2 linked regions of the Paraburkholderia fungorum genome follow. The protein of the gene in region 1 interacts with the protein of each later gene in a pairwise test. Links are inferred from orthologs where the notes say so. Each region holds a gene or a part of one and is shown in the gene's direction. Other genes may lie near its edges. The genes, in order: rlmN and ftsZ.

Region 1 (6,033 bases):
CTACACCGTCCCTCACGACGCCCGCGAACCGTTGCAATACGTGTTTTCGAATGGTGCGAGCCGGCTCGGCGTGTTGACCGACGTCGGCACGTCCACGCCACATATCAGCACAGTGTTGAGCGGTTGCGACGCGTTGGTGCTCGAGTGCAATCACGATGTGCGGATGCTGGCCGGCAGCCGTTATCCGCAATCGTTGAAGGCGCGCATTGGCGGTAATCATGGGCATCTGAACAACGAAGCTGCCGCTGAAATTCTGGCTTCGCTCGATCGTTCGCGATTGCGTCATCTGGTTGCGGCGCATTTGAGTCAGCAGAACAATCTGCCGGAACTGGCGCAGGCTGCAATGGCGGGAGTGCTGGGCGCCGCGCCCACTGAGGTCGTGATCGCATCGCAGGATGACGGGTTTGCGTGGCTGAGCGTGTAGAAATCGGCTGATCGGTGTGTCTATGCCGCGAGCGTGAGCGACATAAAAAAAGCCCATAACGAGCAATCGTTATGGGCTTTTTTTCGGCTGGCTGGCGCATTGCGCGCCACGCCGGATAAAACTTAGTTGCGGTTGCCGCCGAAAATGCCGAGCAGCGCGAGCAGGTTGACGAACACGTTATACAGATCCAGATAAATCGCGAGCGTCGCGGTGATGTAATTTGTCTCGCCGCCGTTCACGACGCGCTGGACGTCGAACAGGATGTACGCCGAGAAAATCACGATCGCCATGACCGACACGGTGAGCATCAGCGCCGGCAATTGCAGGAAGATATTCGCAACCGACGCGAGGATCAGCACGATCACGCCCATGAACAGCCACTTGGCGAGACCTGAAAAGTCGCGCTTGCTGACCGTTGCAATGGTTGCCATCGACGCGAAGATCACACCAGTGCCACCGAACGCGAGCATGATCAGCGATGGGCCGTTCGAAAAACCGAGCACGAAGCTCAGGATGCGCGACAGCATCAGGCCCATGAAGAACGTGAAGCCAAGCAGCACGAAGACGCCGGCGGAGCTGTCTTTGGTTTTCTGAATTGCGAACATGAAACCGAAAGCGATGGCGAAGAACGCCAGCATGCTCATTGCCGGGCTGGTGGCAGCGAACAGCGAGAAGCCCGTGGCAAGGCCGACCCATGCGCCGAGTACCGTCGGAATCATCGACAGTGCGAGCAGCCAGTAGGTGTTCCGTAGCACACGGTTGCGCGTTTCGGCCGTGCTGACCGCGCCATTGCGGCCAAAGCTGTACGGATGATCGTTCATGGTTTCTCCTTACCTCAGGAAGCGTGTTGCGTGACAGTGGTACAGCGACTTGTGCAGCATTTTTGTGTAGCGTTGGCCGGAATCTTGCGCCGCAAGGCGCGGGCCGTTCAAACCTAAGATTAGTGCGGAAGCAGGGAGTTTCAATACCCTGAAAATGTCTACAAGGCCTACGCTACCAGTATTTTGAAACTCGTGCTGGACACCTTTCATTATTGAAAGGGTTCAATCGCAATCATACACGGGAACATGCTACAATAGCGGATTCATTTGAATCTGTAACCTCTTAATTTTTTGGAGTTTTTATGGCGATCGAACGCACCCTGTCGATTATCAAGCCGGACGCAGTGGCCAAGAATGTGATCGGCCAGATCTACAGCCGTTTCGAAAACGCTGGTCTGAAGATCGTGGCATCGCGCATGGTTCAACTGTCGCGCGCTGACGCAGAGAAGTTCTACGCTGTGCACGCTGCACGTCCGTTCTTCAAGGACCTCGTCGAATTCATGATCTCGGGCCCGGTCGTCATTCAGGCTCTGGAAGGCGAAAACGCAATCCTGAAGCACCGCGACCTGATGGGTGCAACCGACCCGAAGAAGGCGGAAAAGGGCACGATCCGCGCTGACTTCGCCGACAGCATCGATGCAAACGCTGTTCACGGTTCGGACGCAGCGGAAACGGCAGCAGTCGAAATCGCGTTCTTCTTCCCGGAAGTGAACGTCTACTCGCGTTAAGCCGTTTTTTGCCCGGCGGTTCGTGTAGCCGAGTCGTTTTATCGCACGAATCGCCTGGCAAAGTAGTAAGGTAAAAGCAGCAGGAATGGGCGCGAACGGCATTGCGTTCATGCAGCTTGTTGCATGAACGTAGTCTCGCACTGAAATGGCAGGATTCGATATGACGAGCAGTCCAACCGTCAACCTTCTCGACCTCGACGCCCAAGGGCTTGTCGCCTACTGCGACAGCCTGGGCGAGAAGCCGTTTCGCGCCAAGCAATTGCAGCGCTGGATTCACCAGTACAACGCTGCCGACTTCGACGGCATGACCGATCTCGCGAAGTCCTTGCGCGAAAAGCTCAAGGGGCGCGCCACGATCTCGATGCCGGGTATTGTCAGCGACAATATTTCTTCCGACGGCACACGCAAGTGGCTGGTCGACGTCGGTAACAGTAACGCGGTTGAAACCGTTTACATCCCCGAAGAAACGCGCGGTACGTTGTGCGTGTCGTCGCAGGCGGGGTGTGCGGTCAATTGCCGTTTCTGTTCCACCGGCAAGCAGGGCTTCTCCCGTAATCTCAGCACTGGCGAAATCATTGGCCAATTGCGCATGGCCGAATTTGCGCTGCGTGCGTCGCGCGGTCTGGCGGGCGGTCGCGCCAATGGCGGCGACGGCAAGGGTGAGCGTGTCGTCACGAACGTCGTGATGATGGGCATGGGCGAGCCGCTGCTCAATTACGACGCGGTCGTGCCGGCCATGCGACTGATGCTCGACGACAACGCGTACGGCCTGTCGCGCCGGCGCGTCACGCTGTCCACATCGGGTGTCGTGCCGATGATGGATCGTCTTGGCGCAGATCTGCCGGTAGCGCTTGCGGTTTCGCTGCATGCGCCTACCGATCCGCTGCGCGACATGCTGGTGCCGCTGAACAAGAAGTATCCGTTGCGTGAATTGATGGCGGCGTGTCAGCGCTATCTCAAAGTTGCGCCACGCGATTTCATTACGTTTGAATATTGCATGCTCGACGGCGTGAACGACAGCGAAGCGCAAGCGCGCGAACTGCTGGCCGTTACACGCGACGTGCCGTGCAAATTCAATCTGATCCCGTTTAATCCGTTCCCCGAGTCGGGCCTTCTCCGCTCGAAGAACGAACAGATCAAGCGGTTTGCGCAGGTGCTGATGGACGCGGGCGTCGTCACCACAGTGCGTAAAACACGCGGCGATGATATCGACGCTGCCTGCGGTCAGCTGGCTGGTGCGGTGCAAGACCGCACACGCCTTGCTGAACGCACCGGGAAGGCAGCGAAGGTTATCGAGGTTCGCGCCGTGTAATCGCGCGGTATGGAAGGGGGCGGTCGTGATGACTTCACGGGCGCGCAAAAGCCCTTCATGCCTGCGTCGATTGAAAAGAAAGTTTGCAGAAGCGATCGGAAGCGGCACACAAGGCCGCACATTTTGTTATAAACGGTCTGCGATTCGGGCGCGAGGCTTTAGTCCGTCCGGGTTGCACGTAAAGAAGAATCGACGCGAAAGGATTTGGGATGAGTGAGCCGCAGCACCCGCAGCCGCAGGACACAGAGACACACGAAGGCCATCCGGCGCCGGTCGCGCGGGCGGTGGTGCAGCCTGTTGTGCAGCCGGGTATGGATTCGTTGGCGGCAGTTGGCGCGCGCTTGACCCAGTTGCGTGAATCGAAGGGCTGGACGATCGAAGATGTATCGGCGCGCCTGAAAGTATCGGTCGTCAAGTTGCGCGCGCTCGAGTCGGGCGACATCAGCCATTTGCCGGACACGACGTTCGCGCTCGGCGTGGTGCGCAGCTATGCGAAGATGCTCGGCGCCGATCCCGCGCCGTTCACTCAGGCGTTGCGTCGCGAGAAGGGCGTACCTGCACCGGATCTGTCGATGCCGGCGTCGTCGGGTAAAGATTTGCCGCGTGGCAAGGTGTCGTTGTCGCTCGGCGGTAGTGGTCAGAAAAGCCGTTCGTGGCTGTGGGGCGTGGCGGCGGTCGTGGTTGCTGTGATCGCGCTCGCCATGTGGCATACCAACGGCGGCGATTCGTCGGCGTGGCTGGCACGTTTGAAGGCGAGCGCAAACGGGGCGGCGGGTAGTGCGACCGCTGCATCGGGCGCGGTGGTTCAGGGGCAACCGGCAGCTTCCGACGCAGTGGTGGCTCAGGAAGGTGCATCGGCTCCTGATACGCAGGCGGCAGAGGGCAGCCCGGCTTCGGCCGTGCCGATGCCGGCGCCGCTGGGTACGGATAGCGCGCCTTCGTCGGCGCCTGCGGTGACGGCAATGACGGCGGTAACGCCCAAGGCGGGCTCGCAGGCTGCGGCGGCACAAAGCGTGAGTGCGCCTGCCGTAGCGGCAGCAGCTTCTGCAGCGGTCACAGCGGCGCCTGACGCGGGCGAGGCAATCGTCGCGGTGCGCGTCACGCAGGATAGCTGGTTCAGCGTGCGGGATAAAAGCGGCAAGGAAGTGTTTTCCGGCCTCGTCCACGCGGGCGATACCAAAGAAGTGACGGGTACGGCGCCTTTCAAGGTCACGCTCGGCAATAAGGCTGGTCTCGAATCGTTGACACTCGACGGTCAACCGGTCGATCCGTCGAAATATTCGGCGGCCAAGGGTAATGTGGCGCGTTTCGCGCTGCCCTGACAGATATGGTATGCGCCGCGGCCTACCGGGCCGCGGCGCTTTTTCAATTCAGGCGCGACGTCTTTTGTGTGGCGCATGCGGCGTAAATGGGTTTTTCGATGCAATCCGAAGCTCAATCCCAATCCAGTAGCAAGATCGTTTCTAACGAGCCGGTGTTCGGCGGCCAGGCTGCGCGACGCAAGTCGCACGCGGTCGACGTCCGATGGGGCGGCCAGCTCGTCACCATTGGCGGCGACTCGCCAGTACGCATCCAGTCGATGACCAACACCGACACTGCGGACGCGATCGGCACCGCGATCCAGATCAAGGAGCTGGCGCAAGCCGGTTCGGAGCTGGTGCGTATCACGGTGAACACGCCGGAAGCGGCTGCGGCCGTGCCGGCTGTGCGCGAGCAACTCGACCGCATGGGCGTGTCGGTGCCGCTGGTCGGCGATTTTCATTACAACGGCCATTTGCTGTTGCGCGACTACCCGGCCTGCGCGGAATCGCTGTCGAAGTACCGGATCAATCCGGGCAACGTCGGCCACGGTGCAAAGCGCGACACGCAGTTCGCGCAGATGATCGAAGCGGCGGCGAAGTACGACAAGCCGGTGCGTATCGGCGTCAACTGGGGCAGTCTCGATCAGGACCTGCTCGCGAAGATGATGGACGAGAACGCGGCGCGTTCCACGCCTTGGGAAGCGCAAAGCGTGATGTACGAAGCGCTGATCCAGTCGGCTATCGGCTCGGCGGAACGCGCTGTCGAACTCGGCCTCGGGCGCGACAAGATCATTCTGTCGTGCAAGGTGAGCGGCGTGCAGGATCTGATCGCCGTGTACCGCGAACTCGCGCGCCGTTGCGACTTTGCGCTGCACCTCGGTTTGACCGAAGCGGGCATGGGTTCGAAGGGCATCGTGGCGTCGACGGCGGCGTTGTCCGTTCTGTTGCAACAGGGGATCGGCGACACGATCCGTATTTCGCTGACACCGGAACCGGGCGCGTCGCGTACCGGCGAAGTGATCGTCGGTCAGGAAATTCTGCAGACCATGGGCCTGCGTTCGTTCACGCCGATGGTGATCGCGTGTCCGGGTTGCGGCCGTACCACCAGCACGCTGTTCCAGGAGCTCGCGTCGCAAATCCAGACCTATCTGCGCACGCAAATGCCGGTGTGGCGCGACCAGTATCCTGGCGTCGAGAAAATGCACGTCGCGGTGATGGGCTGCATCGTCAACGGTCCGGGCGAATCGAAGCAGGCGAACATCGGCATCAGCTTGCCGGGTTCGGGCGAGAACCCGGCAGCGCCGGTGTTTATCGACGGCGAGAAGGTCAAGACGCTGCGCGGCGAGAACATTGCGCAAGAATTTCAGCAAATCGTGAGTGACTATGTCGAGCGCACCTATGGTCGCGCTGACGCGCTCAACTAAACATCGGCTATCGAAAGACAGAT
Region 2 (5,964 bases), 950 kb from region 1 along the record:
AAGCAACACCATGTGGAACAACGTTCGCCAGCTCAATCTCGCCGCCAACACATTGCATGTGTTGCTGGTGCTCGTGCTGCTGGCGGCAGGCGCTGACTGGCTGATCCAGCGTCCGAATTTCGCACTGCGCGAAATCCAGATCGGCGGCGATACGGAGCACATCAATTCGCCGACGGTGCGCGCCGGTGTAGTAGGGCGGTTGAAGGGCAACTTTTTCACGGTCGATCTCGACGTTGCGCGTCAGGCGTTCGAGCAGATGCCATGGGTGCGTCATGCAAGTGTGCGCCGGGTCTGGCCGAATGCATTGGCTGTCACGCTGGAGGAGTACAAACCGCTGGGAACGTGGGGCAGCGATCAGTTGGTGAGCACCGATGGCGAGCTGTTCACCGCGAATCAGGGCGAACTCGAGCAGGATCTGCCCGCGTTCGACGGCCCCGACGGTTCGGCGAAAGAAGTGGTCGCGCGTTATCACGACTTTCAGAAGTGGTTTGCGCCGCTGGGCGCGACGCCCGACGAAGTGACGCTGTCGCCGCGTTACGCGTGGACGGTGAAGTTGTCGAACGGTACGCAGGTTGAACTTGGGCGCGAACGCAATCAGGACACGCTGCTGGATCGCAGCAAGCGCCTGACGGCGGCGTGGGGCGCAGTGACGCAACGTTGGGGAAAGGATATCGAGTATGCGGACTTGCGCTATCCGAACGGTTTCGCGATTCGTGCCGCTGGCATGCGCTTTATCAGCGAACCCGACAAGGGCAAGAAGTAAACGGACATCACACGCAATGAGCACTCTATGAGTAAAGACTATAAAGATCTGCTGGTCGCCCTCGACATCGGGACGTCGAAGGTCGTGGCCATCGTCGCCGAGTTGAAGGGCGAAGGTCACTACGAGGTGATCGGCCTTGGCCAGAGCGAATCGAAGGGGCTCAAGAAAGGCGTGGTGGTGAATATCGAAGCCACCGTGCAGTCCATTCAGCGCGCGCTCGAAGAAGCCGAGCTGATGGCCGACTGCAAGATTACGAACGTGTTCACCGGAATCGCCGGCAGCCATATCCGCAGCTTCAATTCGAGCGGCATGGTGGCGATCAAGGAAAAGGAAGTCACGCAGACGGACGTGGCGCGCGTGATCGAAACGGCGAAGGCAATCAACATCCCGACCGATCAGCAGGTGCTGCATATCCTCACGCAGGAATTCATCATCGACGGTCAGGAAGATGTGCGCGAGCCGATCGGTATGAGCGGTATCCGCCTCGAAGTGAAGGTACATATCGTCACCGGCGCGGTGAGCGCGGCGCAGAACATCGTGAAGTGCGTGCGCCGTTGCGGGCTCGAAGTGAACGATCTGATTCTGCAGCCGCTCGCGTCGTCGCTCGCGGTGCTGACGGAAGACGAGAAGGAACTCGGCGTGGTGCTGGTCGATATCGGCGGCGGCACGACCGACATCGCAATTTTCAGCGAAGGCGCGATCCGTCACACGGCAGTGATTCCGATTGCCGGCGACCAGATCACGAGCGACATCGCGATGGCGTTGCGCACGCCGACGCCGGATGCCGAAGACATCAAGGTCGACTACGGCATCGCCAAGCAGGCGCTTGCCGATCCGGACGAGATGATCGAAGTGCCGGGTCTCGGCGAGCGCGGTCCGCGCACGTTGTCGCGCCAGGCGCTGGCGGCAGTGGTCGAGCCGCGTGTCGAAGAACTGTTCTCGCTCGTGCAGCAGGTGGTGCGCGAGTCGGGTTACGAGGAACTGCTGAGTTCCGGCGTGGTGCTGACCGGCGGCGCGTCGATGATGCTCGGCATGGTCGAACTGGGTGAAGACATTTTCCTGAAGCCGGTGCGAATCGGCGTGCCGGAATACGCGGGCGGCCTTGCGGACGTCGTGCGTAATCCGCGTTATTCGACGGCAATGGGCCTGCTCGTCGAAGGACGCTCGCAACGTATGCGTGGCCGCAAGGTCGCGGTGCAGTCGGGCTCGATGGGACAGGTTTTCACGCGCATGAAAGACTGGTTCCTCGGCAACTTCTAACGGTTTTGCAGTGGCACAAGTAGTCGGATAAGCAATCGAACAAGCAGTGAAACAAGCAGTCGGATTCAAAGCAGGTTTGAACAAACACGCGCAGGTGCCGGCGACCAGCGCGCGACAGGAGGTTGCCCGATCTCCTGCCGGATAACGGCCGAGTGGCTGTACTTTTCTATCTTGACGGAGGCAACATGGAATTCCAGATGCTGGAAACCGAAACGAACGGCACCATCATCAAGGTGGTCGGAGTAGGTGGCGCTGGCGGCAATGCCGTTCAGCACATGATCAACAAAGGCGTGCAAGGCGTCGACTTCATCGTGATGAACACGGACGCGCAGGCTCTGTCGCGTTCGCGCGCCACCGCGGTGATCCAGCTCGGCAACACGGGTCTGGGCGCTGGCGCCAAGCCGGAAATGGGCCGCGCCGCAGCGGAAGAAGCACGTGAGCGCATCGCCGACGCACTGCGCGGCGCGCACATGGTCTTCATCACGGCCGGTATGGGCGGCGGTACGGGCACGGGCGCAGCACCCGTGGTCGCGCAGATCGCCAAGGAAATGGGTATCTTGACTGTTGGCGTGGTCAGCAAGCCGTTCGAATTCGAAGGCGGCAAGCGCATGCGCGTTGCAGAAGCCGGTTCGCAGCAACTGGAGGATCACGTCGACTCGCTGATCGTCGTTCTGAACGACAAGCTGTTCGAGGTGATGGGCGACGACGCCGAGATGGACAAGTGCTTCCAGTGCGCTGACGACGTTCTGAACAACGCAGTGGCCGGTATCGCGGAAATCATCAACGTCGACGGTCTGGTGAACGTCGACTTCGAAGACGTGAAAACGGTGATGGGCGAGCAAGGCAAGGCGATGATGGGCACGGCGACGGTTGCCGGTGTCGATCGCGCGCGTCTGGCCGCCGAGCAGGCTGTGGCCAGCCCGCTGCTGGAAGGTGTGGATCTGTCGGGCGCGCGTGGCGTGCTGGTGAACATCACGTCGAGCCGTTCGCTGCGTCTGTCGGAAACGCGCGAAGTGATGAACACGATCAAGAGCTACGCAGCAGAAGACGCAACGGTGATTTTCGGCGCGGTGTACGACGATGCAATGGGCGACGCGCTGCGCGTGACGGTCGTCGCAACGGGTCTGGGCCGTGCGGCGAAGAAGCAGCAATCGGCACCGATGACGCTGCTGCGCACCGGCACCGACAATCAGCCGATCGGCACGATGCAACACGCGGCTTACGCACCGGCAACGTCGCACGCGGCTACGGCCGACTACGGCGCGCTGGACACGCCGGCTGTGTGGCGCACGTCGCGCGATACGGCTGCGTCGCATGTGCAGGCGCTGCAGGAAAAGGGCGTCGACACGTACGACATTCCGGCATTCCTGCGCAAGCAGGCGGACTGAGCGCGCGAGCAGGCTTTCGTTGCCGCGCTGCAGTTGTTTTGCAGTGCAGCGCTGGCGGACGAATGCACGAGCGTGGCGGGTGAACGGCGAACAGGTCGCGTATCGTCAGATTCGCGGCAAGGACAACTGCCCTCTTCGGATTCGCGAAGCGGATTGGGCGACTGTCGCCGAACGGCGTAGCCTTAACGGGCTGCATGCCAATTTCACTGCGACACGACGACGTGCGAGCGTGCTTCGCATCGATGCAAAGGACTGAGCATGATTCAAGCAGGTGACAAGCTGCCCGACGCAACGCTCTTCGAATTCGTCGAAGATGAGCGGGCGGGCTGCACGTTGGGGCCGAACAGCTTCGACGTGCGCGAGCAGACGGCGGGCAGGCGCGTGGTGATCTTCGGATTGCCGGGCGCGTTCACGCCGACCTGTTCGGCCAAACATGTACCGGGTTATATCGAGCACGCCGGGCAGTTGCGCGCTGCGGGCATCGACGAGATCTGGTGCGTGTCCGTCAACGACGCGTTCGTAATGGGCGCGTGGGGACGCGATCAGCACGCCTCGGGCAAGGTGCGCATGATGGCGGACGGCAGTGCGGCTTTCACACGGGCGCTTGGTCTGGAGCAGGATTTGTCGGCGCGCGGCATGGGAATCCGTTCCCAGCGCTACGCGATGGTGGTCGACGACGGCGTGGTCAAGACGTTGAACGTCGAGGCTGCCGGCAAATTCGAAGTGAGCGATGCAGCAAGCGTTCTTGCCACGTTGAGCTAGTTGCGCGGGCGTCGCCCTTCACCTTGGCAGCGCGCGGTTTTGTCGCGTTGTACGAGGGCAACGGGTGGTAAGACGCTTTTGTGACAGGCCGTTACGCGGGCCGACGACCGGAAACGCCTCCGTTCCGGGACGTCGGCCCGTCACGCTTTCCCTGACGGGCGCCCATTGGGTAATGTAGCGAAACAGATTGATACGTTCCGTGCAACGACGACCCCAAGGGTATTGGAGTATAATTCGTGCTATGGAATAAAAAGTCCCGATTGGGATTTTCAATCGAATAGAAGATCACCATGCTGAAGCAGCGCACTATCAAAACAATCGTCAAGACAGTTGGCATCGGCCTGCACTCGGGTCGGAAGGTCAATTTGACGCTTCGCCCGGCGGCGCCAGACACTGGCATCGTCTTTTCGCGCGTGGATTTGCCCACGCCGGTGGACATTCCTGCGTCGGCGATGGCGATTGGTGATACGCGTCTGGCTTCCGTGTTGCAGAAAGACGGCGCGCGCGTGTCGACCATCGAACATTTGATGTCCGCCTGCGCCGGTCTTGGCATCGACAATCTTTACGTCGACGTCACCGCTGAAGAAATTCCGATCATGGACGGCAGCGCGGGTTCGTTCGTGTTCCTGATCCAGTCGGCCGGAATCGAGCAGCAGAACGCTGCGAAGAAGTTCATCAAGGTCACCAAGCCGGTCGAAATTCGTGACGGCGACAAGTTCGCGCGTCTGGACCCGTACTTCGGTTTCAAGCTCAAGTTCACGATCGACTTCCGTCATCCGGCTGTGGATAAGACCGGCCAGGCGCTGGAAGTGGATTTCGCGAACACGTCTTACGTGCGCGAAATTGCCCGCGCTCGCACGTTCGGTTTCGCGCACGAAGTGGAAATGATGCGTGAACTCGGTCTGGCACGCGGCGGCAGCATGGACAACGCGATCGTGCTCGACGAATACCGCATTCTGAACAACGATGGTCTGCGTTACGACGACGAGTTCGTGAAGCACAAGATGCTCGATGCGATCGGCGACCTGTATGTGGTCGGTCATCCGTTGCTGGCATCGTACGACGCGTACAAGTCGGGCCACGGTCTGAACAACGCATTGCTGCGCGAACTGCTGGCGCACGAAGATTCGTACGAAATCGTCACGTTCGACGACACGCAGAAGGCACCGCGCGGCTTTGCGTACGAGACGCAAACGGCGTTTGCGTAACGTCTTCAGGTAGTAGCAAGCATGAAAAAACGGCCCTTAGGGGCCGTTTTTGTTTTCAGCGCGACTTCGACAACCTTAGCGATTTCTCCGATGCCGGGCCGCCATTCGCGCCAGCGCCTCCTGCAACGGCGACGGTTCGAGCGATTCGCTCAACGCATGCAGCGCATCGGCACCGACCGGCGTCATGCGTGCCTGCTTGACCGGCGGCGGCTCCTTGACCGGCTGAGGCCGCACGCGAATTCGCAGCGCATTGACCGGCCAGCCGCGCTGCTGCAAATCCGACAGCAGCCGTGGTTCAAGATGTCGCAGCCGCGCAGCGAGCGCGTTGTGCGCGGCAAACAGCGCCAGCACGCCGTCCTTGATAAAGCCCGGCTCCACGCTCGTCGCCAGATAATCGGGCAGCAGCGAGCGCAAATCCTTTTCCAGCGCGGCAATTTGCTCGACGCCCGCGCGCAGCGCCGCGTACGCATCCGTGCGATTCAGCACTTCGGCGACGGGCTGCGGGCGGCGCGCTTTGAACTGCTGCGGCGGCGGCCTTGAAAAGGACGGAAAACGGCTCATGTTTGTAAATAAGGGCGTGTTC

What was found.
Region 2: the proteins of rlmN (region 1) and ftsZ interact in binary tests that used the Escherichia coli proteins (3 or more experiments, as listed by UniProt). The link is inferred for Paraburkholderia fungorum from one-to-one orthologs.

The regions. Positions count from the first base shown.
Region 1 is NZ_FNKP01000001.1:2,497,043-2,503,075, reverse strand. Bases 1,284-4,209 are described here. They hold rlmN (dual-specificity RNA methyltransferase RlmN), read left to right. Parts: upstream 1,284-2,133; coding sequence 2,134-3,285; downstream 3,286-4,209. Other genes in these bases: BLS41_RS10955 (helix-turn-helix domain-containing protein), read left to right, coding at 3,495-4,209; ndk (nucleoside-diphosphate kinase), read left to right, coding at 1,548-1,973. In the rest of the region: BLS41_RS10975 (MBL fold metallo-hydrolase), read left to right, coding at 1-424; BLS41_RS10970 (Bax inhibitor-1/YccA family protein), read right to left, coding at 547-1,245; more of BLS41_RS10955, read left to right, coding at 4,210-4,607; ispG (flavodoxin-dependent (E)-4-hydroxy-3-methylbut-2-enyl-diphosphate synthase), read left to right, coding at 4,694-6,010; hisS (histidine--tRNA ligase), read left to right, coding at 6,032-6,033.
Region 2 is NZ_FNKP01000001.1:3,452,005-3,457,968, reverse strand. Bases 1,453-4,309 are described here. They hold ftsZ (cell division protein FtsZ), read left to right. Parts: upstream 1,453-2,208; coding sequence 2,209-3,411; downstream 3,412-4,309. Other genes in these bases: BLS41_RS15330 (peroxiredoxin), read left to right, coding at 3,670-4,173; ftsA (cell division protein FtsA), read left to right, coding at 1,453-2,023. Also shown: BLS41_RS15345 (cell division protein FtsQ/DivIB), read left to right, coding at 11-763; more of ftsA, read left to right, coding at 791-1,452; lpxC (UDP-3-O-acyl-N-acetylglucosamine deacetylase), read left to right, coding at 4,464-5,381; BLS41_RS15320 (DciA family protein), read right to left, coding at 5,457-5,942. UniProt on the Escherichia coli protein: Essential cell division protein that forms a contractile ring structure (Z ring) at the future cell division site. The regulation of the ring assembly controls the timing and the location of cell division.